3 regions of the Acaryochloris sp. CCMEE 5410 genome follow, and region 3 is predicted to be linked to each of the others. Evidence: riboswitches for the same ligand, from Rfam matches in the RefSeq annotation. Region 3 holds a riboswitch; each other region holds the start of a gene.

Region 1 (8,654 bases), on a different contig from region 3:
TGGTTGGTGGAGGGATGGGATGCGTCAGAGGCGATGCTGAACTATGGTTATCAGGCCATAGCCGCCGCCAAACTCCAAGACCGCATCACCCTGAAAAAAGTATACGTACCTCAAAGCGATACGGCTAGCGATACCAAAAGTGATACGGTATCGTTCCCCCTGATTTTTTCCAATAGTTTGCTCCACCATTTAGCTGATCCAATGGCCCTTTGGACGGAGGTCAAACAGCAATCTGGGCCGGGAACTGCGGTCTTTATTATGGATTTAATGCGCCCCGTAAAGCGAGAAACCGCAAGGGATTTCGTCGATCTCTATGCCCAGGGCGAACCCGAGGTGCTACGACGAGATTTCTTTAATTCACTGTTAGCAGCCTATCGGGTGGATGAGGTACAAGATCAGCTGGCTCAAGCCGGGTTAGAACAATTACAGGTGCGTTCGGTTAGCGATCGCCATCTTATTATTTGGGGACACATTGCCGAGTAAACGTGAGATGCTTGGCATTGATTACCTCCCAGCCCCCTCAACTCAAACCTCGATGTGACCTACATTCTGCATCTTGAGAGGAACACTAGGCCCAGCATAATCAAGACTTATTTCAAAGCGTAAATACAGTGAATATTGGTACCGATTAACTCCACCTCTTGCTCCACATGGACTTGCTTAAAGCCATGGCTGTAGAGAATTTGAGTCAATACAGAGATGCGATCGCTAATATCGTGCACCTCAATAATGATCTGCTTAATTTTTTCCCAATCCCTATCTTCAATGCCATGAATAACATCAAGCTCCGATTTCTCTACATCAATTTTCAATAAATCAATGGCAGATATATTTAACTCAGCCATGAGTTCAGAGACCGTCTTCAACTGACAAGTCACCTGCTTAAAATCGAATGCTTTTTTAGCCATGTGAGACAAGACAAAATTCAAGACTTGGCCTGGCATTTTGTTCAGAAGTTTCAAGAACAATGGAGCATTCTTAGGTAAATAATTGAGGGTACGGATAAAAGCACGCTTAATCATCCTCTGTTCTGCACCATCATAAGGATAGATAGAAGAGAGAGCAGAGCCACCAGAAGAGTAAGAAAATTCCGCTACTTTATTGGCATCCGATAAGCCGAATGGCAGAGTATAGATCTTCTGAGTACTCAAACTTTGAACATTGAGGTCTAAAATTTCATAGGTCTCTGGAATAGGTTCAAAAGCATAAACACTAATATCTTCCCCCAATAAATCATGAAGCATGATCGTAAGGGATCTACAAATAAATAAGGTACCCATCAATTGGGCACAATCTTGATATCCCATTTGGGTAACGCTTCAGAACATAGCCATTGTTGTTTGTAGGCTTCTAGCTCATCTGAGGGCACAGTAATGTTCTTTTCATAGGTGCCCTCAATCAAATGAACCAAAGGCTTCAATCCATTCCAGGTCATATTCGATGCCCACTGGACAGCCGTATCAATGGAGTTGAGGATAGTGCCATTCCAATATTGTTCCAAGGCTGCCCAACATCGCTCAATCGGATTGTATTTGCTGTGATAGGGCGGATAGTAAATCAGATGAACCGATAATCGTGTCATTTGGACAAACTCAACCATACGCTTGATAAATTGTGTGCGGTTACTGCGCACTGCAGAGCCGCCATCAAGGTTAATTTCTAATCCCTCTATCTGAGGATAGTTATCGTGATGTTCGCGCCACCAAGCCTCTAAACAATCAACAATAAAATCAGTAGTTTCAGCAGACTGACCAAAGTAAATTGACAGTTGCCCTGCGAGCACATCGAGAATCCCGAAGGGTACCAAAATAGCGTCCCAATGGTCATCATGGTCATTGGCTTTTGTCGCGTCTAGGGTACGAGCTTTGCCGCCACGAGAGAGGTTGCCAATTTTAACTTTGGCTTTGCTATCAATCGAGATGCGCAATAGGTTGGGGGCCGCATCGGCAGCATAATTGGCTTGAGCGATATTTGCGAAAATCGCATCGGTTTGCGGCAGTTTTTCAGGGGTTTAACTTTTTGGGTTTTTAAGCGATAACCCATTCGATTCAATAGATTGCCGATGGTTTGACGGGTTGGTAATGCCTCATCGCTGTAGCCTTTCTCCTCAATCAATGCCTCACGCACGGCCCTGGCACTGATACGGGTGTAGTACAACGTTGATTTGAACTTCGGATCAGCTTGGGCTTCACCATCAACTAAATCCCGAATGTCAGTTGCTAAATGGGGTAGTTTCGTTTCGCTAAGCTGACGACCTCGGGCTTGATAGTTGTCAACGCATCTAATGCCAGTCCGTCGTTCATCAAGGCCCAGTTGAACACTGGTACGTCTCCAACCTAAATGACGCTCAGCTTTGCGGGCAGAGCCGTCCAGGTAGTCTTCAGCCACTTTTGCCATGAATGCTCGCTTGTGTGGGCCTGTCAGTTTCTTGGCGGCATCTCGAAACGTCTCTTTTATAGGGGCATCTAGCATCAGATATCCTCAAAACAATCGGTCAATCATGTATTGACTTGTTTCTTAGATTCGCAGGTACTTTATTTCTTGGCAAGTCCCTAAATAGGCCAATATTTGCACCCACATCAAATATCAGATCACCTTCCTTCACGGTAATACCATGCTTTAAATACTCAGAAACATGAAGGTATAGGATATAGGCTTCATTTTTATCAAAACAATAGACCTGGCGATTGTTGGGAAGTGTTGTAGATTTCATTTTGCTGAATCTTTGAGTCAGGGCACAAATATGCGGGTGCCCCCTTCGCACTTTATTAGTTTACGAAGACAAGGGCATATAGCGAGAAGATAGCTGAACCACCATAAAATGCCATAGCAATCCAGTAACAGGTTGGCTCTTGATGACGGTGTTTTTTATGAGCCCACTTACCAAACTCGAACGTCCGCCGTCCACCGCGCACCCAAACAGAACCCGAAGTAAATCCATCCCACAGTAAATAGCTTGTCGAAAGCAGCAACACGGCAAATAGAATTTTCTCCACTATGACTTCTTGCTCCTCAACAACCAAGAATGCCGTTGCATAGTGCAACGGCATTCCTATATTGCCCAATCAACCTGGGCACTGATTTAGTTTTCAGGCATCAAACATCTGCTGTTAAGCAACACACAGATAAACACCCAAGCTGGTAACAAATCCGCCCATAAACAATTGCGCAAGACGAGCATGGCGCTGAAACATTTGCTGGCAAAACAGACCTAGCCCAATACCGCTCAAATGGAGCAGGGCAGTAGCCACCACAAACCCCAACCCATAGGACAGACCTGACGCCGAGGCTGGCATCTCTGCACCGTGAGCATAACCATGGAGCAGTGCAAATAACGCCACAATGGCAGCACTCTGGCCTATGGGTAGACGAATGGCAGCTGTAATCAATACCCCTAGCATCAGCACAGAAGAAGCAATGCCTTGTTCAGCAAAGGGAATGGCTAATCCGGTGGTGCCAATAAAGCCACCCACAATCATGACCGACACAAACGTTAACGGAACAGCCCATAAAGCTCGGCGCTCCATCTGAGTCGCCCATAGCCCCACGGCGACCATCGCCGCAAAGTGATCTAACCCCCCAATGGGATGGGTAAAACCATGTACAAATCCCGCACCATGACTGCCATCAAAATGGGCTTGGGCGCTGACAGGCACCAGCACAATTGCTAGTAACAGCGCTGGCAGCAGGAGTTGCGATAATCGAATGCTTTTACTCGTCCATCGCAGCGAACGAACCATCTTATTCACAATCTGTACCTCGCAGATATGTTGTAGAAAAGAATGCAATCAAGGGTATTCTGGCTTGTGGTTGAGCAGTATCCTTGGCCAGGGCATTTGGCACTTTTATATGGCTAAACACCTTGCAACAGACCTGCACAAACAACTTACAGTTGCGGGACAGCGTCGGGATTACACCGAACTTTCCCCAGTTGTTTGTCAGCCTGCAATGACAGATTTATGCCAGGCTTGACAACAACCTGATGGGTTGCAAATAGCCCTCCAATTCATTGATTGTGAGGTGAGTATATCACTATTACAAAACCCTGTAGCTAAGGATTCATAAAGAATATGTGCGATAGATTTGGAACGTATTCGAAGCTGTAAAGAAACTGCCATGTTAGAGCATGATGTTGTAATCGTTGGGGGTGGTTTAGCAGGGTGCCGTGCTGCCCTAGAAATTGCTCGAAAAGCCCCCGAACTCAATGTGGCAATGATTGCCAAAACCCATCCGATCCGCTCCCACTCCGTTGCGGCCCAAGGGGGCATTGCCGCCACCCTCAAAAATGTGGATGACCAAGATAGTTGGGAAGCCCATGCCTTCGATACCGTCAAAGGCTCCGATTACCTAGCCGATCAAGACGCCGTCGCTCTCCTCACCCAAGAAGCCCCAGATGTTGTGATTGATCTAGAACATCTAGGGGTTTTGTTTTCTCGCCTAGACGATGGCCGCATCGCCCAGCGGGCCTTTGGCGGTCACAGCCACAATCGCACCTGTTACGCCGCTGACAAAACCGGCCATGCCATTCTGCACGAGCTGTACAACAATATTCGTCGCTACGGCATCACCATTTACGACGAATGGTACGTGATGCGGCTGATCCTCGAAGACAACCGGGCTAAAGGCGTGGTGATGTATCACCTCCTAGACGGCGAGCTACAGGTTCTACGGGCCAAGGCTGTCATGTTTGCCACGGGCGGCTATGGTCGGGTCTTTAACACCACTTCCAATGACTTTGCGTCTACGGGGGATGGGTTATCGATGACCGCCCTGGCGGGGTTGCCCCTGGAGGATATGGAGTTTGTTCAGTTCCATCCCACCGGCTTATACCCCGCAGGCGTTTTAATTTCCGAAGCCGTGCGAGGAGAAGGCGCTTATCTGATCAATAGTGAAGGGGATCGGTTTATGGCCACTTATGCCCCTAACAAAATGGAGCTGGCCCCCCGCGATATTACCTCTAGGGCCATCACCACAGAAATCCGTCAGGGGCGGGGTCTCAATCTCGATGGCAGTGCAGGTGGCCCCTTTGTCTACTTAGATTTGCGACATATGGGACGGGAGAAAATTATGAGCCGCGTCCCTTTTTGTTGGGAAGAATCTCACCGTCTAGCAGGGGTTGATGCGGTTACTGAGCCGATCCCCGTACGGCCAACTGCCCACTATTCCATGGGGGGGATTCCCGTGAATACGGATGGGCGGGTTCGCAATAGTGCCGATGGCTTGGTGGATAACTTTTTTGCAGCCGGGGAATGTGCCTGTGTGTCGGTGCATGGTGCGAATCGGTTAGGCAGCAATTCTTTATTGGAATGCGTGGTGTATGGTCGACGCACTGGGAGTGCGATCGCAACCTATGTCCAAGATCAATCTCTACCTAGGGTGGATGAAAAGCAGTATCTTCAAGAAGCCCAACAGCAGATCAAAGCATTGTTAGCTCAATCTGGAGATATCCGCATTCACGATATTCGCCAGCAGGTCCAAGATTGCTTAAGTCAACATTGTGGTGTTTTTCGCACCGCCGATATCATCCAAGCAGGCTTAGAACAGCTCCAAACCTATAAACAGCAGTATCCAAACATTCGCCTCGATGACAAAGACACCCTTTGGAATACTGAAATTATCGAGGCCCTGGAATTACGCAACTTAATGGTCGTCGGGGAAGTGATTATGACCGGTGCCCTACAACGTAAAGAAAGCCGGGGTGCCCATTCTCGTGAAGATTTCCCTACCCGCAACGATGATCAATTTTTGCAACATACCCTAGCCTATTTTTCTACAGCCGGGATTGAGCTAAAATACATGCCCGTCAATTTAAACCAATTTGAGCCTCAAGAGAGAAAATACTGATTTATATCCGCAAAAGTATCTTGTTATTCGCTTCGATATTACCCATCATCATTTTTACTTGCGAATTGTTCTTCTCAATAGCTTTATCTTTAATCTCTTTTAGCTGATCTTTGGCCACAGAAAAATGGGTCACAAATTGTTGTGTTCTTGTCCGTATATTTACGGACAGCTCGCCCGAATCTCAATGTTAGGTTGAGCACAGTAACACTGTTATTTAGAGGGTTTGAAGCTTGCGTTATCTCTTTTCTCGCCCGCCAACATAGTTGTATCGTTGTCCAGATTGTTAACAACTGATGGTGTATCCATGTTGTTGACAGTAGCTGCCAGCAGCCATTTTTTATCCCCATGAAGTTTGTGATTAGCAAACTATATGGGGCTTAGTTTTTATGCGACTTAACTCAAAGCGTTGCATGACCCATTTCTTGGACTATGTTGCCCCGCCTTGAGTTGCGTCTGATCATCCCTTTCTACCAGCACCATGTTTTCGCTTATCCCTAGCTATTACAGACTCCGGCAATACCCCGAGAACGGTTTGACCCTTTTAGAGCTACTGGTCAGTGTTGTGATTGTGGGTATTCTGTCTGCTGTAGCTGTGCCATCCATGTTTCAGCAATCCCTGAAAGCACGACAAGCTGCTGCTAAAAGCTATATTGGCTCAGTCAATCGAGCCCAGCAAACCTACCGGTTAGAATTTCCAGTGTTTGCGAATAGTATGGCCAATCTCGAAATTGATTTGCCCCTTGCATCGGATCAATATACCTTTCAATTTGGCATTACAAACTCTACGCTGGGAGAATTTCAAGCCATCCCCAATAACAATGATTTAGATGCGATCACAGGCTGTGTATTTGCGACGATTGTTGTGGGATCTTCTGCAACCACTACTAGCTCGATGCTAGAACAGTCTGGGGTAGGGGGAGCACCTGCAGTCCCACCGTCCTGTTGAGATCTAGCGTTTCAATATTGTAATCATCTCGGATGGTCAGGATCGGTTGTTCAAGGAGTTCCGAGAAAGACCAATCGGGACTGAATAAGTCCTGACGAACAGCCGTTCCTTGTACAAATGCTTGGATGACTAAGCTAGGGATGAAATTGTTTTGGCTCGGGTCTAAAATGCCAAGGGTTGTGAATTCTAAACCCAGGTGGAAATCCAACACGACTTCTAGCAACAGCTCAAACCCAAATTGACTACCACTCATACCCGCCTCAAAACCGGCCACCACAATTTCACCCACGGGGCTAGTATCAATACCGGATAACACATGAATCAGATCATGAGGCACCAAGATATCGCTAAAGCTTTTCTTTTCGCCAGGTAAGGGAAAGTTGAGATCGCGATAGTACTGATACAGAGCTTTTCCCAACGTGCCTGCGGGTAACTCCCCTAAAGCTTGATACTGCTGGGCCGTCTTCGGATCACCGATGTATTGATGCATGGCACTAACAATACATCCCAGTTTTTGCCACCACCTGCCGGGTAAAAGTTTGACAAGCGATCGCACAGAGTAATCCCACAGCAACCCTCGCAACTGTCCTTTATGCACCTGTTTTAGACTTTTCAATGTGTGGGGCTGATGTGAACAAGCCTGGGCAAACTGCTGCACTAACTCCACTTCAGCCGTTTCCACCTGCATCGATAGGTAGGGCATCAGAATTAGAAATTGCAGAGCCAGTTCTTGATGTCTACCTATTAATTCACGGCCCATTACCTCTGGACTAATAATAGGTAGGTTCTCAATCGACCCTTGCCATTGGAGCAGATGATCTTGAATTGCCTGCATCATGTCTTTAGCTAAAGGATGCATTGGCCGTTGACCCTGAAGCGTGGCAACGGTTTTTAGACTGGATAGCAGTGTGACGGACTGGTGCTCATTCCAAGCCATTCCCTGAAAGTAAGGTTGACTGGGCACTGGAGTAGTCTCAGTAATAGGGCTGACGGGCGTAGCGATGGTCGACATAGTTGAAACCCTAGTGACGATATATTTATATTGACCGACTGGTCGGTCAAATGTCAAGTAGAAAGATGAAAGCCCTACAGTAAACGACGCAGGAACCGCTATGATGACGCCATGAGCCCTAAAATTGTTGACCGAGAAGCTAAACGCCAAGCGATTCTGGCCGCTGCGATCGCAGTCTTCGCCGAGAAAGGGTATCACGCTACCAAAATGGCCGACATTGCCCACAAAGCTGAGATGGGCAAAGGCACCCTTTATGAGTATTTCCGCACCAAGGAAGAACTTCCCAAAAGCATTTTTGGCCTGATGCTCGAAGCATTCGATCAGGAAATTGCGCAACTAGAGCAAGCTCATACTGATCCTGTGGAAGCAATCATGGCCGGAATTCAACTCTGTTTTCAGGATCTAGATGAATTTGCTTATGTCACTCCCTTAGTCTTCGAAATTCTAGGCAATAAAGATCTGGATCGGTCGATTGGGTTAAGTGAGGACTTTAAACAATGGCTGGAGAGCATCAATCAGTTCTTTATTGCTCAGATTCAAGCCGGTCAAGCCCAAGGGCAAATCTCGTCAAAGCTCTCTGCCCCCATTTTTGCCCGCATGCTGGTCAGCATCTTAGATGGGATGGCAACCCATTATTGTATGTTTCACTTTCAACCCGACTTTTTTTCCGCTCAAGTCAACGTCCTAGAGGATATGGTTCGTTCTTACATTAAAAACTTGAGAACTGACACCAGCACAAAGGTGTCTACCTAGCGTTTGTCCAAGCCCCAACTGAATACCTCTGTTCCGTTGACGCTATGGTCCCAATTCAAGTCTTCACACCGAGCTTATTCCCAATTGCAGCTAGAAGAC
Region 2 (8,654 bases), on a different contig from region 3:
TTGAGATACCTGCTAATCCTAGAGCAGCTTTACTGTCCCCTACCGCAGTTTCACAAGCACTTAAAACAAGTAATTCGATTGCTCCAAACTGCCTTAACTCACTCTGACGTAATACATCACTGAGTTGATAAGCGTTGATCTTACCTTGCCAAGTTAGAAGAAAAGTATCCTCTAATTTTGAACTAAATTGACCATGTGTTGCTAAATGCAACACTGTGAAAGGTAAATTATTGATCTCTTTTTGTAAAGATAGTCTTGTAAAAGCTTTATTCCTTAAACTTTTACTATCTAACAAGTCATCTATTAGATTTAATTCACTTTTCACGTAAGGTAATGCTGAAAAACCTTGTACTGATTCAGATAACCCAGCAGTTAAAATTCTTGCTTTATTTAATTGGAATTTCTTTGGTTTAACTAATTGCAAGCCAGGAGCTATAGAAATCGCATATTTTTCTACTAAATATTTTTTGCCGTCATTTAATGCTGACATTGGAATATTACGCAATACTCCATCTAATACAAATACCAGTGTCTCTGCTTCACTTTTTTCTAAATCTTTTGCAGTGGGAAGCACCAGCCAATCATAAATTTGCTGAGATAATGATAAATAACTTGAGCTATTAGATTGCCCTAATGAAAGTCGAAAACGGTCTACAGTCCTTTTAACCTTACTATTAGAAACCTGTGTAGAGTAAAATCTCAACTTCCTTCCAGGTAAGCTTGCAATTACCGCTATTCGGTTTGGCAAAATAATTGGATAAATTACTGCTGCTTTCGGATCAATTTCATCAATTACCACTGGATTAATATCTAAGCAGGCCTCTCGAAAGAAATTATCTAGCTCTGCTAACTGCAATGATTCAATTGTTATTCGTGCAGCCTCCAAATTCCCTGTGCTTGGCTGCTCCTCTTTTACGTCCAAAAGTAAGTCCACCAACTGTCGATGAATTGGCTCTACATTATCTCGAAATGAAAATTGAACTTCGGGGTTAACGGCAATTAAATCTTTCCGCAATAACTTTAGTGACTGAACTGCCCCTTTGTAAGCATCAATGGCTTTTACTCGATTCCCTTGTACTTTTTGCAACCGCCCTAACTGCCATTGCCAACGAAATACTATTTCTGGATCATTATTTGCCTTTCTCATTGCTTGCTGAGTCAAACGTTCAGCTTCCGACCATTGCTTAGTCTCCTCATACAAAGCTCCTAACGCACCCAGTGCATAAGACTCAGCCCGCCTATCTTTTATAGTCTTTGCATACATCAAAGCTTTCTTCAACAGTCGCCCTCGCTCAACAATCGTGTCCAGACTGCTAGTCTGCAGTCGAGACAAACTATGAACCACATTCAAATAGGCAAAGATCGAAGATCGACTGAGGGGCAATTGCTGCAAGCTGACAGAAACCTGTGGCCATAAAGCCTCTGCTTGCGAAAATTGCCTCATTTGGACCAACAAACTAAACTGATTCAGTAAAGCCTGAACCTGACTCTCGCCAGATTCACTAACCAGTTGCTCATATATATTCAAAGCAGCTTGCAATTGCTTCGAATCATTCTCCCCCTCAGCCCGCAAAACATTTCCTAAACTAAGCTGAGCTGCAGCTTTCTCCTTCACCAAGCCCAACCGCTCAGCTTTTACCACACTTTTTCCCAATATTTCCCGCGCATCCGTCAGCTCTCCTGCTACCCGAAGCGCCTCCCCAAGGCTCCTCTGCGCCACCACTTCTGTCAACGAATCCGGTTGCTCTGCCAAATCAGCCGTAATTTCTTTAAGCGTTTTAATTGAACGACGATACTGCCCCATCGACTGTAACGCTTGTGCCTGATTTACCCGGCTACGAGTCACCGCTTCTGCATCATTAATCTGCGAGAAAATCTCCTCCGATCGTTGCCAAGCCTTCAATGCCAACTGGGCTTGCCCTTGAGACAACTGCAACTGCCCATCAGTATTTAACACTTGGGCCAACACCCGCGCAGTCTCAGGAGAAGATTGCCCTTCCAGAAACTCCAGACTCCTTTCTATGGCCTGATTCGCTTGGGGCCATTGCCCTAATTGCTCATAGACCAACGCCAAATTACTCAGGGCAATCGCTTCACCAACTCGATCACCACGCTGTTGATACCGCTTAACAGCCACGAGCAATACTTCAGCCGCTTGCGAAAATTGCCCAGCATCAAAAAGAGCCTTACCTCTCGGCTCTAGGTTATTCGCCTCGGCTACTAAAACCTGCTCAGTAGGCTTTGCCTCCACGGCTTTTTCTGCAATGGCCCCATTGACAAACACACACCCAACGCTCAACAGAGTAAAGCTTAATTGTCGCCAGTTCAAAGAATAGAAAAGCGTCCGCCAAAATTGCTTAGTCATAGGAAACAAGAACAAAAACCTAAACTACCAGTGCATCTGCAGTCGCTATGCAGATGGCAATCTCCAACACTCCATTAGATTCCGAAGCATTAGAGTTATGGTTCGTCTTCAACCCATAACCAATAAATTCTGAGCTGATTGATAAGGTGCATCACGATAAAAAAGTTCCTAGAAAGACAAAACTAATTTTTATCAAATGAAGTAAAGCAGACTAATCTTTTACTTCTTGCAACAAAAGCATTAAACGCAAACCTATCCAAGGTAAATGAAAATACCGTAATCTCTAAATCACCGGAATAGTTGAGTTATATAGAATGGTTCTATTTACTCAACAACAGATACCACCAAACAATCAGATAGAAATATAGTATGTGAATTTCCGGTGAAGAAAGATACTCGAAACAAAACATAATCTTTTTTATATTATTCAAGAAAATATTAATTAAGTATGCGTCTTCTACATGTGGTCAGCATAAGTTGTTCAGTGCCAGAGGTATTGGACAATAAGGTGATAATTTCCATCAAGAATAGTGGAATTAATTTATGCACTAAGGCTTATGCTTTTTCCTAACCCACATTCTTAAGTAAGCTTGGGCATGATTTTTTGGGGATGTAAACAGTTAGTATCTTCCATTACCTGCCAAATACTAGCCGTAGCTAGTATAATCCCAACCCCTCTTCTGCATTGGAGATCAACGATCCATGGCTGATCAAAATAATCAAGCACTCAATCCCTAATCAAGACAGCCCTTAGTGCTGAAGTTGCTTATCTCTGATCTCATAATGAACACCAATATGAAACTCGAAGAGGCCCTTGAGGTCATCGATTCCGCCTTAGCCCCTAATCAAATCAATACCCTACAGCAAACCATTTTTTGTATGGCTTGGCAGGGTAAAACCTATGAAGAAATTGCCGAAGCAAGTCAATATGATTCTGACTATGTCAAACATGTTGGCCATCGATTTTGGCAGCTCTTATCTGAGGTTTTATCCCAAAAAGTCTCCAAGCGAAATCTCCATGTAGTATTTCGCCGTTGTAAAGCCAGTCAATTTGACCAGCGTAATCGCTCCGAAATCGATCAGTTATCCAAACAATATGTAGTTAAAGGGATCAATACGGCACAGGCAGATCGTCTGCAGCTATTGCCCACCATTTATTGCTCACCCACACCGTTGTCCCCAGATTTCCCGGCCAACCATCAGAATCACTCTCCACTTTCCCTAATTTCTAGCCCACAACAAACCCTCACCCAATGGATTTCAGAGGATCAGTGTTGTCTAATCACCCTACTAGGACGAGCAGGGATTGGCAAAACAATCCTTTCTCAACAGCTCATTAGGGACGTTCAAGGCGAATTCGAACAAATCATTTTTTTCTCTCTTCGAAATGCACCTGTATTTGTAGATCTCTTTGAGTCGATTCTCAATGCAATACCTGATGTTCCAAGTACCAACTCTCAATCCCTCCCCCTTTCTACGGATGCAATGGTTTGTACTCTGGTAAAAATCCTGCAAAATCACAGGCTGTTGTTGGTACTCGATAACTATGAGATGGTTCTCCAATCTAAACAACTGGGCAACTTATATCGCCCCAGCTATGAGGCATATGGCTACTTACTACGATTAGTCGATGAACTGCCTACCAAAAGCTGCCTTCTTCTCACGAGTCGAGAATGTCCCATTGGTCTGGACCTCAGAGAAAGTCACCTGGTTCGATCCTATCAACTGCCAGGGTTTACCCCCACTGAGACCAAACGCTATTTCGAACATCTCGGTATCCCCACATCCCTCGAACTCGCCCAAACTATCAGTGAATACTATGGCGGCAATCCCCTCGCTTTGAAAATAATTGCCGACACGGTTTGTACCTTATTTGATGGTCATCTAAAAGAGTGGTTGAATCACGGCCAAGGCAACATCGGTCCCATCCAGCAAATGATTGAACAACAACTGAACCGACTTGCTCCCATAGAAGGACAGTTGATGGCTTGGTTGTCGAGTCAACCCCAACCCGTTAACGTCTCAGACATTCACCTGCATTCAGTGGGTGACCAGATCGATTCCTCAATCGATTTGATGAATGCACTGCAGTCTCTGCATATGCGATCGCTAATTTGTATCCACCAGTCTCGGGTTTCCCTTCTTCCCTACCTTAAAGACTATTGTTCACAATCCACTAACCGGATGGTGAGTCAGACGTGATACGCTGAGGGTCACATCGGTTTTAGTGGGGAGCAGCCACTAAAGTAATGGGGAAAGCTTGGTGCAAGTCCAACACTGTCCCGCAGCTGTAAACAGACCATCTCTGTAAGTCAGAACGCCCACCGATGTACACCGTAAACACTTCTGCGAGGTACAGAAAGTGGCTAACAAGATTGGTCTCTCCAGGCTTCGGTCTGGGAAATTTTTGATCTGGCGAACGATCAGCGCCAGCTTAATAACCGGGTTAGGGCTTGCCAGCTCTCGTGCAGCCCTTGCCCATCATCCCTTTGGCGATCAAACACCCACCAACTTTATTGAAGGCTTTTTATCAGGTCTTGGTCATCCGATGATTGGCATCGATCACTTTGCCTTTGTCGTTGCAGTTGGCTTGATGGCTGCTATTTTGCGACATGGTTTTTGGGTGCCTGCTGCTTTTATAGCGACCGCTCTTTTGGGAACGGGCATCCATCTCCAAAGTTGGAATTTACTCGCCCCAGAATTCTTTATTTCCATCTCCATTGTTATCTTGGGTGGATTGCTAGCCCTTAAGCAAGGTCCAACTCTCTGGCTAAGTACTGGCATCGCCGCATTAGCTGGCGTCTTTCACGGCTATGCCTATGGCGAAGCCATTGTCGGTGCAGAAATAACACCGCTTGTCTCTTATTTAGCGGGTTTTTCAGTGATGCAGCTGGCGATCGCAGCCATAGCTTATGTCTGTGGTAAAGCCCTTAATGCTAACGCTGTAAAGGATTCAGTCCTGCCCACGCGATTTGTCGGATTTGCGATAGCAGGTATGGGCCTCGCATTCCTCAGTTCAGTCCTTCTGGGCTAATTCAGTTATTTATCCCTATTAAAAAATCATGCATAAAATTCCCGTAACGGTAGTTACCGGCTTTTTAGGTGCGGGTAAAACCACCCTGATTCGTCATCTACTGCAAAATAATCAAGGCCGCCGCATTGCGGTCATGGTCAACGAGTTCGGTGAAGTCGGCATTGATGGAGATTTGCTGCGGACCTGCCAAGTCTGTGATGAAGCAGAAGATGCGGACCAAAATATTCTAGAGCTGACCAATGGTTGCCTCTGCTGCACGGTCCAAGAGGAGTTTTTGCCCACTATGCAAAAACTTTTACAGCGGCGTGATCAGATTGACTGCATCGTGATTGAGACCTCAGGGTTGGCCCTTCCTAAACCCTTAATCCAGGCCTTTCGCTGGCCTGAAATCCGCACAGGAGCGACGGTGGATGGGGTAATTACGGTAGTGGATTGTGATGCGATCGCATCCGGTACCCTAGTAGGCGATCTAGACGCGCTAAAGTCCCAGCGTCAAGCTGATGACAGTCTCGATCACGAAACCCCAATCGAAGAGCTATTTGAAGATCAATTGGCCTGTGCCGATCTAGTCTTACTTACCAAGGCAGATTGCGTCGAACCTAAGGATCAAGAACGAGTCCAACACTGGCTACGACAAGAACTTCCCCACGGCGTTAAAGTCTTACCCTGTCATGCAGGACGCGTAAGCCCTGACTTGTTATTGGGCTTTAATGCAGCGGTTGAGGACCATCTAGACTCTCGCCCCAGTCACCATGATCACGAAGAGGACCATGATCATGATGATGACATCAATGCTATCCAGGTGATTGTAGACCAAGAATTTGACCCGAAAACACTCTTAGTCAAACTAGAAGCCTTGGTGCAAAGCCATGAGATCTATCGGATTAAGGGGTTTGTGGCTGTTCCCCAAAAACCGATGCGTCTCGTGATCCATGGTGTGGGACAACGGTTTGATTCTTTTTATGATCGTCCCTGGCAACTGCAAGAAGCTCGTCAAACAAAGCTAGTGTTTATCGGCGAGAATCTCAGTCAACTCGATATCGAGGCTGCCCTCCTCCAACCCACTGCAGAACTTTGTCTGCAACAGTAGGATCTTTACTTCGTAAGACACACGGTATTGCTTTCGGGGCTCGTCACCACCCCAGTGGTTGCAGTCACTGAATAGCAATGCTGTTCGCCAATACTCCCCGACAACGCCACTGAAGTGGAAGAATTGCTCCCACTGTAAACTTGCGATGTATTGGTGACAATCACTTGCTGCACAGCATAGGTGGTCAATGCCGTTTGACCAGACCATGTCCAAGACAAATCCACCGTATCGGTGCCAGACAATCTTGTCCCCGTCAGAACCGGAACCGTCTGGGTATTTCCCAATCGGGAGGTGGCAGTACTACTCAAACGATGAATTTCGACATCCGATATATTGCTTCGCATCAGCAAGTCCACCTGTGTCCCCTTAACGCAGGCTTGAAACCCCATGGATCCAACGAGTACACCCGGTGCTGGGCAAGGGGGAGACTCATCATTCGCAGTTGCGATCGCATCCACCAAAGTATCGCTAGCAATAGGATCACTACAAGGATTAATGCTACCGTCCAACTCTGGAATCCGACCATATCGAAAAATTGAGTTGGGGGGAAGCCAATCTTGTCCACTGGCCCGCACATCATAGACCACCCGGTCATAGTTTGCTGGCTGCGGGGGCGCAACACCAGCATTGGGACCATCTGCTGGACAAACCTCAGGAATGGACGAATTAATGGGGATTTCCAGATATAGGACCAATGTTCCATAGGCCCCCAGATCAGCCAGGTTTAATCCTGCATCCGTAACCACATTGGCCAAGGTCGAAGAGTTTGAAGCCACAACATTATTGGTGCGATTGATGCGATTGGCCATTCTGATCTCATTGCTGATGAAATCAAAGGCCCTACTTAGGTCATGGCGCCGGGCAGCAACAGATTCAGTTTTTTTGTTAGCTTGGGAGGCAGTAATCACCCCAAACCCAATTACACTCGTCACCAAACCTGTAATAATTGTTGCCGCAAGGAGTTCTACCAAGGTTACGCCCTGCTCATGCCATTGAGGATGGTCCTGCAGGGTAAACTGCCTCACAAACTGCTGTAAACACCAATGTTGGAAACGTCTCATTGCTGATCCCATTTCTCTGCAATGCAACGTCCCGTCGTCGTAATCGCTAACGGCGTCATCTCGCCGGTATAGGTCCCCACTCGGGTCAGTCCCAAAGTATTCGAAATAGCAATACAACGTTTCGTCCCTTGGGTATCATCAGGGAAAAAGAAAACAATCTTGCCACTAGGGTCAGTCGGGCTACTCCCATCACTAACAATCGAAAAGTCGGGGTTACCCAGAACGCCAAATCGAATGGGAATGTCATAGGACACTACGGAAGAAGATGTCCCTGGTGAATCCTCATCACCCACAAAATCACCTGCTAGTTGCACACACTGTCCAGAGCTGAATGGTCGACAGGGTGAAATGACTTGTACAACCATGCCCGCATGGGAAGCTCGATCTCCATGATCTGATGAATCTGACAAGGCAATTAAAGAAGGAGAAACCCCATTACTGACCCCTTGCACAATCTGGCTATCCGATATGACCCGACTCTTTTGATTCGTCAGAGGATTCGAACCGTCATTGGTTAAATTCGTAGCGATGGAAATTTCTGAAGCTAAGTTGCGATCGCCCGTCTTTAAACAAGACCCTGTCACCTTCCCTTCCACAAAATTGAGGGTAACGGTACAAACTTTATTACCGCGGATCGCTTCCCGTTGGGTTTCGTTCAGAGCAGTCCGAACTTCAGCAACGGTTTGCTTCAGTTTGGCTCGATTCAGCATTCCCCAAACCCCCGGCGCAGAAATGCTAGCAACAATCCCCAAAATGGCCACAATCACCATCTTCTCTATCAAGGTAAATCCAGATACCGGAGATAAACTGTACGGAGGCAATTTCAAGTTGTTGGGGAGCATCACGAACCTCAGGACTTAAAACGGATATCGGAACGAATTAAGGACACTTGAACACAGCATGGGGGATCACTTCAGTATTAACTATCGCAATCGGCTTGCTTTCCCCCTCTGCCGTCACCTGGTAAGTCACATTTAACAATCGAAATGGGTCCGATGAACTAGCATAATTGGCTGTGCGCGTTAGTGTATAGTTTTTCCCCCCAAAGCCCTCGGGCCAATAGTAGTAGAGGTCCCCCCTAAACCCGCTACAGAATCATTTAGA
Region 3 (4,590 bases):
GTTTGATAGGCTTTAATTTCAGACAAATGGGCGTAGACATGATCAAAGCTGATCTGCCAACCATCCTTAGAGGTGAAGCCTTGGCGAACAAAGTCTTCACCATTGGCCGCTACCTTCAGCGTCCCGGACCCTGAAGCGTTAGCATCTGGAGAAGTGGTGGCGTCTGGAGAGGGGGAATCACCCGATGGTTGACAGGCAACCAGTAAACCGGAGCACAGCGCAACTGCAAAGAGAGATTGTTTCAGCATTCCTTTCCTTTAGCACTTAGAAAGCCTTCAGCGAATGAAAAAGCCCGATGGAGTTTTTATGCAAAGTACTGGCAAAAGCAGACTTGTGTTAGATAGACCTGTGGCCGCGTGTCACAATCTATCACCCCTTTTCAAAGAATGCAATCCAGGTAGGAGGGCTGACAGAGAGGGAACCAGGGACAACCCCTAAAATCACCTGGCAATCTTTGATAGCGCTCGGCGTTGCAAGGGGAATGATTCCCTGTCCTTCTGCCTTAGTGCTGCTGCTCTCGGCGATCGCTCTTCAACAAACTACGTTGGGCTTGCTGCTGGTCAGCAGCTTTAGTCTGAAATTGGTGTCCGTACTCTCTGCTTTAGGACTGGCTACGGTCTATACTCGCGATGGTTCGAGCAGTTACCGCCCTTGCCATTTTTGCAGACGCTGCGTCACCGCTTACTTGTCCTCAGCGCCTTTGTTACGTTATGTTTAGGCCTGATGTTGAGCGTCAATACACTTCTGGGATGGCACTAAATACAGCGTAAATTTTATATCAAGACACTTGTCTGTAGAATTCATCGCTTATGAACTATGTTTTATGGCGTGGGACTTTCAAATGCCAAAACTATTGGGATATCTAGGAGTGGGGTCAGCAGTTGGACAAGACGCCACCGTCACGAAGGATTACAGATATTGCATACTACGACTCCTCGCTCACCCGCCAGAAAACCATACCAAGCGTTATATCCCAGCGTCAGTATGTTGGTAGCGACAAAGGCTTGAAGCCAAGTGGTTCTGGATTCAACAGCCATCCTTGCACCTCCCGCCAGAGCTGAGTCCTAGAGCGAATTCTGAGTGGCGGCTACGCATTTCGTGATAGCAATCGGGTGGGGAAATCGCTAAGTTCTGCAACCAATTGATATCCACCTGCCCATTACCAAGGATGGCGACAAGAATATCTTGTCCTGGTTGATAGGTCATAGCCGCCTCCATCAAACGATGGACAAAATCCATGTCCAGGTTATGGGGTTCCAGATAGCGTTGCATCTCAGCCTTGGGAATGTATTGGATGCCGTATTCCACCGGATCGATATGCCAGTCCAGAGTAGAGACATCAACAACGTCCACATCACAAGACACTAGTCCCCGCCACTGGGTCAGGTATCCTTGCCAGGCAGCATGGCCGATGGGGAGTAAATATTCTCGAATAAAGGCTGACTGCCAGTAGCCTGAATAGCCCTGCCAGACGCTAGTGGGGGGTCGCATTGATCTCCTCCCGTAACTGTTGGGCCGCCACCATGTTTTTGAGTGACGGCATGACTTCTTTCCAGCGGCGTGTTTTCAAACCACAGTCAGGATTCACCCAGATTTGCTGCATGGGCAGATTGGCAATTCCTGCCTCGATGTCGCGTTCGTTAGTGTGTAGGCTGTTGGTATCTACATCACCGCGCCAATAAGCTTCCAGAGCTTTCTTCACTTCCCGATGCCTACCCATGCGGGCATAGCCCAGGGTCATGGTCTTTATGGTCATGATTGTGTTGTCCTAAGAATTAATTTATTTATGAAGCGAAGGGTTTTAGTAACTTTGGGACCTATAACCCTATGGAGTTGCTTATAAAACTCAACCGACAAGGCTTCTAAGAAACCCAACGATCCAGCGTTTACGCATTAGGGGATTGGGGGAATGTCAAGTGAGGAGCACACTCTGTTGTCGTGCAGTTACCTCTACCGAATCCACCCAGGCGTTTTAAAGAATGGTCGTACTTGGTAGAAAGCCACTTAATTTCTGGTCCCTTATCATCACCAAAGCTATGTAGTGATGCTCCAATGACAATGCAACCGTGACTTAATTAAAGCTGAATCATTCATCATCTATACCTCGCAGATGTTGTGAAAGTGAGTAATCACTCGGCGGGCGTTCTGACTCTGAGGACAAAGCCTCATCACAGCTGCGGGACAGCGCCGGATTTACACCGGACTTTCCCCGTTTCCTCTAACGGCTGTTCCCCGTTAGAACCGAATCTATAAAATTGTTTCTGAATCCTACCACAAGAATCAAGTTCTAAGGTTGGATAATGATTGAGCTTAAAATGCCTACTTTAATTCGCCTTAAAGGGTAGGTCATCCTCAAGATTTAACTCCGTCAATTTCTATCAAGTTTGACAAACTGTCTTTTGACTCCCTTTCAAGATTTCATCAGAATGATCGCTTAAACCTCTAGCAAGAATAAAAATCTACTTTGAAAGTCCATCAATGCTCTTTTCCCTTTCAAACCTCTCTTTGTTGGGTCAGCATGGGTCTGGCTATGTTGATAGGGACTAATCCTTGCCATGCTGACAGTGGCAATACCGAACCTAACGAACAGACTCTGATAGGTATTTCTTCATTATTTCCCTTAGTCAACTCTTCCCCTTCTGAAGTTGATAGAACAACGAATGATATTACGGTCATTGATCGCCTAAGTACTGTATCTGTTGATAATACTGAAGACTGGCAGAAAATCACTACAGCTAATTTGCAGTCTCACTTGGTAGCAGACCGTCCTACAACTGAATCGACTGAAGGCGCTGAGCTAAAGGAAACAGATGGAGACCCATCCAATCTGGAAGAGCCTTCAGATACGGAGAACAAGAGCAGAAGCGACCTCTGGCGTTCAGGTCGTCCCGATGGTCATGCCCCGATTGGTGTAATGGGAGACCATACTCACGATGCTGGCGAAGTCATGTTTTCCTATCGTTTCATGCGCATGGATATGGCTGGTAATCGTGATGGCACAACAGACCTATCACCTGCTCAAGTGCTAGAGCAGTTTCCAGTTACCCCAACAGAAATGACAATGGACATGCACATGTTGGGAGTCATGTATGCACCAACCGATGAACTGACTGTCAGTGTGATGGCACCATACATTTTCAAAAGTATGGATCATGTGACTCGCATGGGAGTCAACTTTACCACTCAGTCGGATGGCTTTGGCGATATCCGACTGATGGGTCTATACAAAATCCTGGACCAAGATCGACAACGGCTTCATTTGAATGCTGGCATCAGTTTTCCCACAGGTTCAACCAACCAAAGAGATGACACACCTGCAGGCCCTAATCAAGTTTTGCCTTATCCCATGCAGCTTGGCTCGGGGACGTTTGATTTATTGCCAGGAATCACTTATTTAGGGCAGTCGGATAATTGGTCTTGGGGTGGTCAAGCCCTGGGAACCATCCGATTAGGGACCAATGGGAATAGCTATCGCTTAGGCAATCGTTTCAACGTTACCGGATGGGGAGCCCGACGTTGGAATAATTGGTTCAGCACCTCTGTGCGTCTAAATGGCAACACCTGGGGCAATATCACAGGGGCTGATCCTCGATTAAATCCAGCCTTGATTCCAACGGCAGATCCCAATCTCAGAGGAGGCATTCGCCTAGATGTTGGTTTGGGGCTTAACTTTTTGGTGGATAAGGGAGTCCTTGCTGGTCACAGACTAGGGATAGAATTTGCGCTTCCTGTGTACCAATCCTTAGATGGACCGCAACTTGAAACCGATTGGCTTTTGACAATAGGGTGGCAAAAAGCTTTCTAAAGAGAAGATCCTTTCTCTCTTAGCTGTTGAGGTCCAATTGACGTTATACGCTCCAATGAAACTCACATCCAAGAAATATCTTCTCGTTCAGGCTCATCCAGTGCAGAGGTCAAGGTGTTGGCAAAATCTAGCTCAAGCTGAGTGAACATGGCGCTTATCCTTCAGCGGACATTCCGGTATTTCACACTCGGTTGGCTCCATGCGGATCGGTGGCTCATATTCCGTGATACCAAAGCGATCGCGCAGTACCTTCAGCACATTATTTAGATAATGACGTACCTGGGTATTGGTCATGCCCATGCAGTGGACAGCCTCAATTTCCGCTAACTTCTTACTGCCTTGCCAGACACTCACAGCCAGGGCATGGTGGTGGGTATCCTTGGGATGCTCCTTGTACAGGTAGAGCAGTGCCACAGGTGGGGTTTGGACGGGAATTGAGAAGGTTTCAGTAGTCTCAACTGGTGTTGCTTCCGATTTCTGATCAGCGTAGTTTCCCTTGCGCTTGGCATTGTTCTGTTTTTGATTTCGGTAGTGAGAGCGTTTGCTGTCACAGGTATTATCCTGTCAGCAGCCATCCCCTTACGGTCCATGAATCCGCTTTAGCTTCTGCCCTGAAGTAGTCAACGCACTTCAAGCACTTGTGGTCAATGTGTCGAGCCATCGCTCAAACCTCAGCACAATTTTTCAGAGGTTTAGGGATTTTCCAGATTTTCTAACCAAGCGATTAAATCATCTATTTCGCCAAAGTCCAATAGCGCTTTACAGAGTGCTTCAATCTGATGAAT

The links. Region 3 has a riboswitch for cobalamin ahead of ON05_RS37450 (methionine synthase II (cobalamin-independent)). Riboswitches for the same ligand answer to the same signal wherever they lie in the genome.
Region 1: linked by a shared signal. The riboswitch ahead of ON05_RS15550 (HupE/UreJ family protein) and the one ahead of ON05_RS37450 (methionine synthase II (cobalamin-independent)) in region 3 are both predicted to bind cobalamin.
Region 2: linked by a shared signal. The riboswitch ahead of ON05_RS00910 (HupE/UreJ family protein) and the one ahead of ON05_RS37450 (methionine synthase II (cobalamin-independent)) in region 3 are both predicted to bind cobalamin.

The regions. Positions count from the first base shown of each region.
Region 1 is NZ_AFEJ02000001.1:3,387,887-3,396,540, forward strand. Features, by position in the region: gene ON05_RS15530 (trans-aconitate 2-methyltransferase) at 1-483, shown strand, start outside; gene ON05_RS15535 (FkbM family methyltransferase) at 591-1,244, opposite strand; partial or broken gene ON05_RS15540 (ISAzo13 family transposase) at 1,280-2,472, opposite strand; gene ON05_RS15545 (hypothetical protein) at 2,769-3,050, opposite strand; gene ON05_RS15550 (HupE/UreJ family protein) at 3,111-3,740, opposite strand; cobalamin riboswitch at 3,772-3,973, opposite strand; gene ON05_RS15555 (succinate dehydrogenase/fumarate reductase flavoprotein subunit) at 4,117-5,844, shown strand; gene ON05_RS15560 (type IV pilin-like G/H family protein) at 6,323-6,790, shown strand; gene ON05_RS15565 (hypothetical protein) at 6,729-7,802, opposite strand; gene ON05_RS15570 (TetR/AcrR family transcriptional regulator) at 7,914-8,555, shown strand.
Region 2 is NZ_AFEJ02000001.1:222,126-230,779, forward strand. Features, by position in the region: gene ON05_RS00900 (CHAT domain-containing protein) at 1-2,365, opposite strand, end outside; gene ON05_RS00905 (NB-ARC domain-containing protein) at 3,161-4,567, shown strand; cobalamin riboswitch at 4,568-4,709, shown strand; gene ON05_RS00910 (HupE/UreJ family protein) at 4,728-5,399, shown strand; gene cobW (cobalamin biosynthesis protein CobW) at 5,428-6,489, shown strand; gene ON05_RS00920 (PilW family protein) at 6,495-7,550, opposite strand; gene ON05_RS00925 (Tfp pilus assembly protein FimT/FimU) at 7,547-8,392, opposite strand; gene ON05_RS00930 (type II secretion system protein J) at 8,573-8,654, opposite strand, start outside.
Region 3 is NZ_AFEJ02000015.1:12,258-16,847, reverse strand. Features, by position in the region: gene ON05_RS37365 (hypothetical protein) at 1-248, opposite strand, end outside; gene ON05_RS37465 (hypothetical protein) at 482-718, shown strand; gene ON05_RS37460 (hypothetical protein) at 900-1,037, opposite strand; gene ON05_RS37455 (hypothetical protein) at 1,027-1,491, opposite strand; partial or broken gene ON05_RS37450 (methionine synthase II (cobalamin-independent)) at 1,475-1,621, opposite strand; cobalamin riboswitch at 2,118-2,261, opposite strand; gene ON05_RS37445 (hypothetical protein) at 2,465-3,805, shown strand; partial or broken gene ON05_RS37440 (hypothetical protein) at 3,938-4,466, opposite strand; gene ON05_RS37435 (DUF4351 domain-containing protein) at 4,498-4,590, opposite strand, start outside.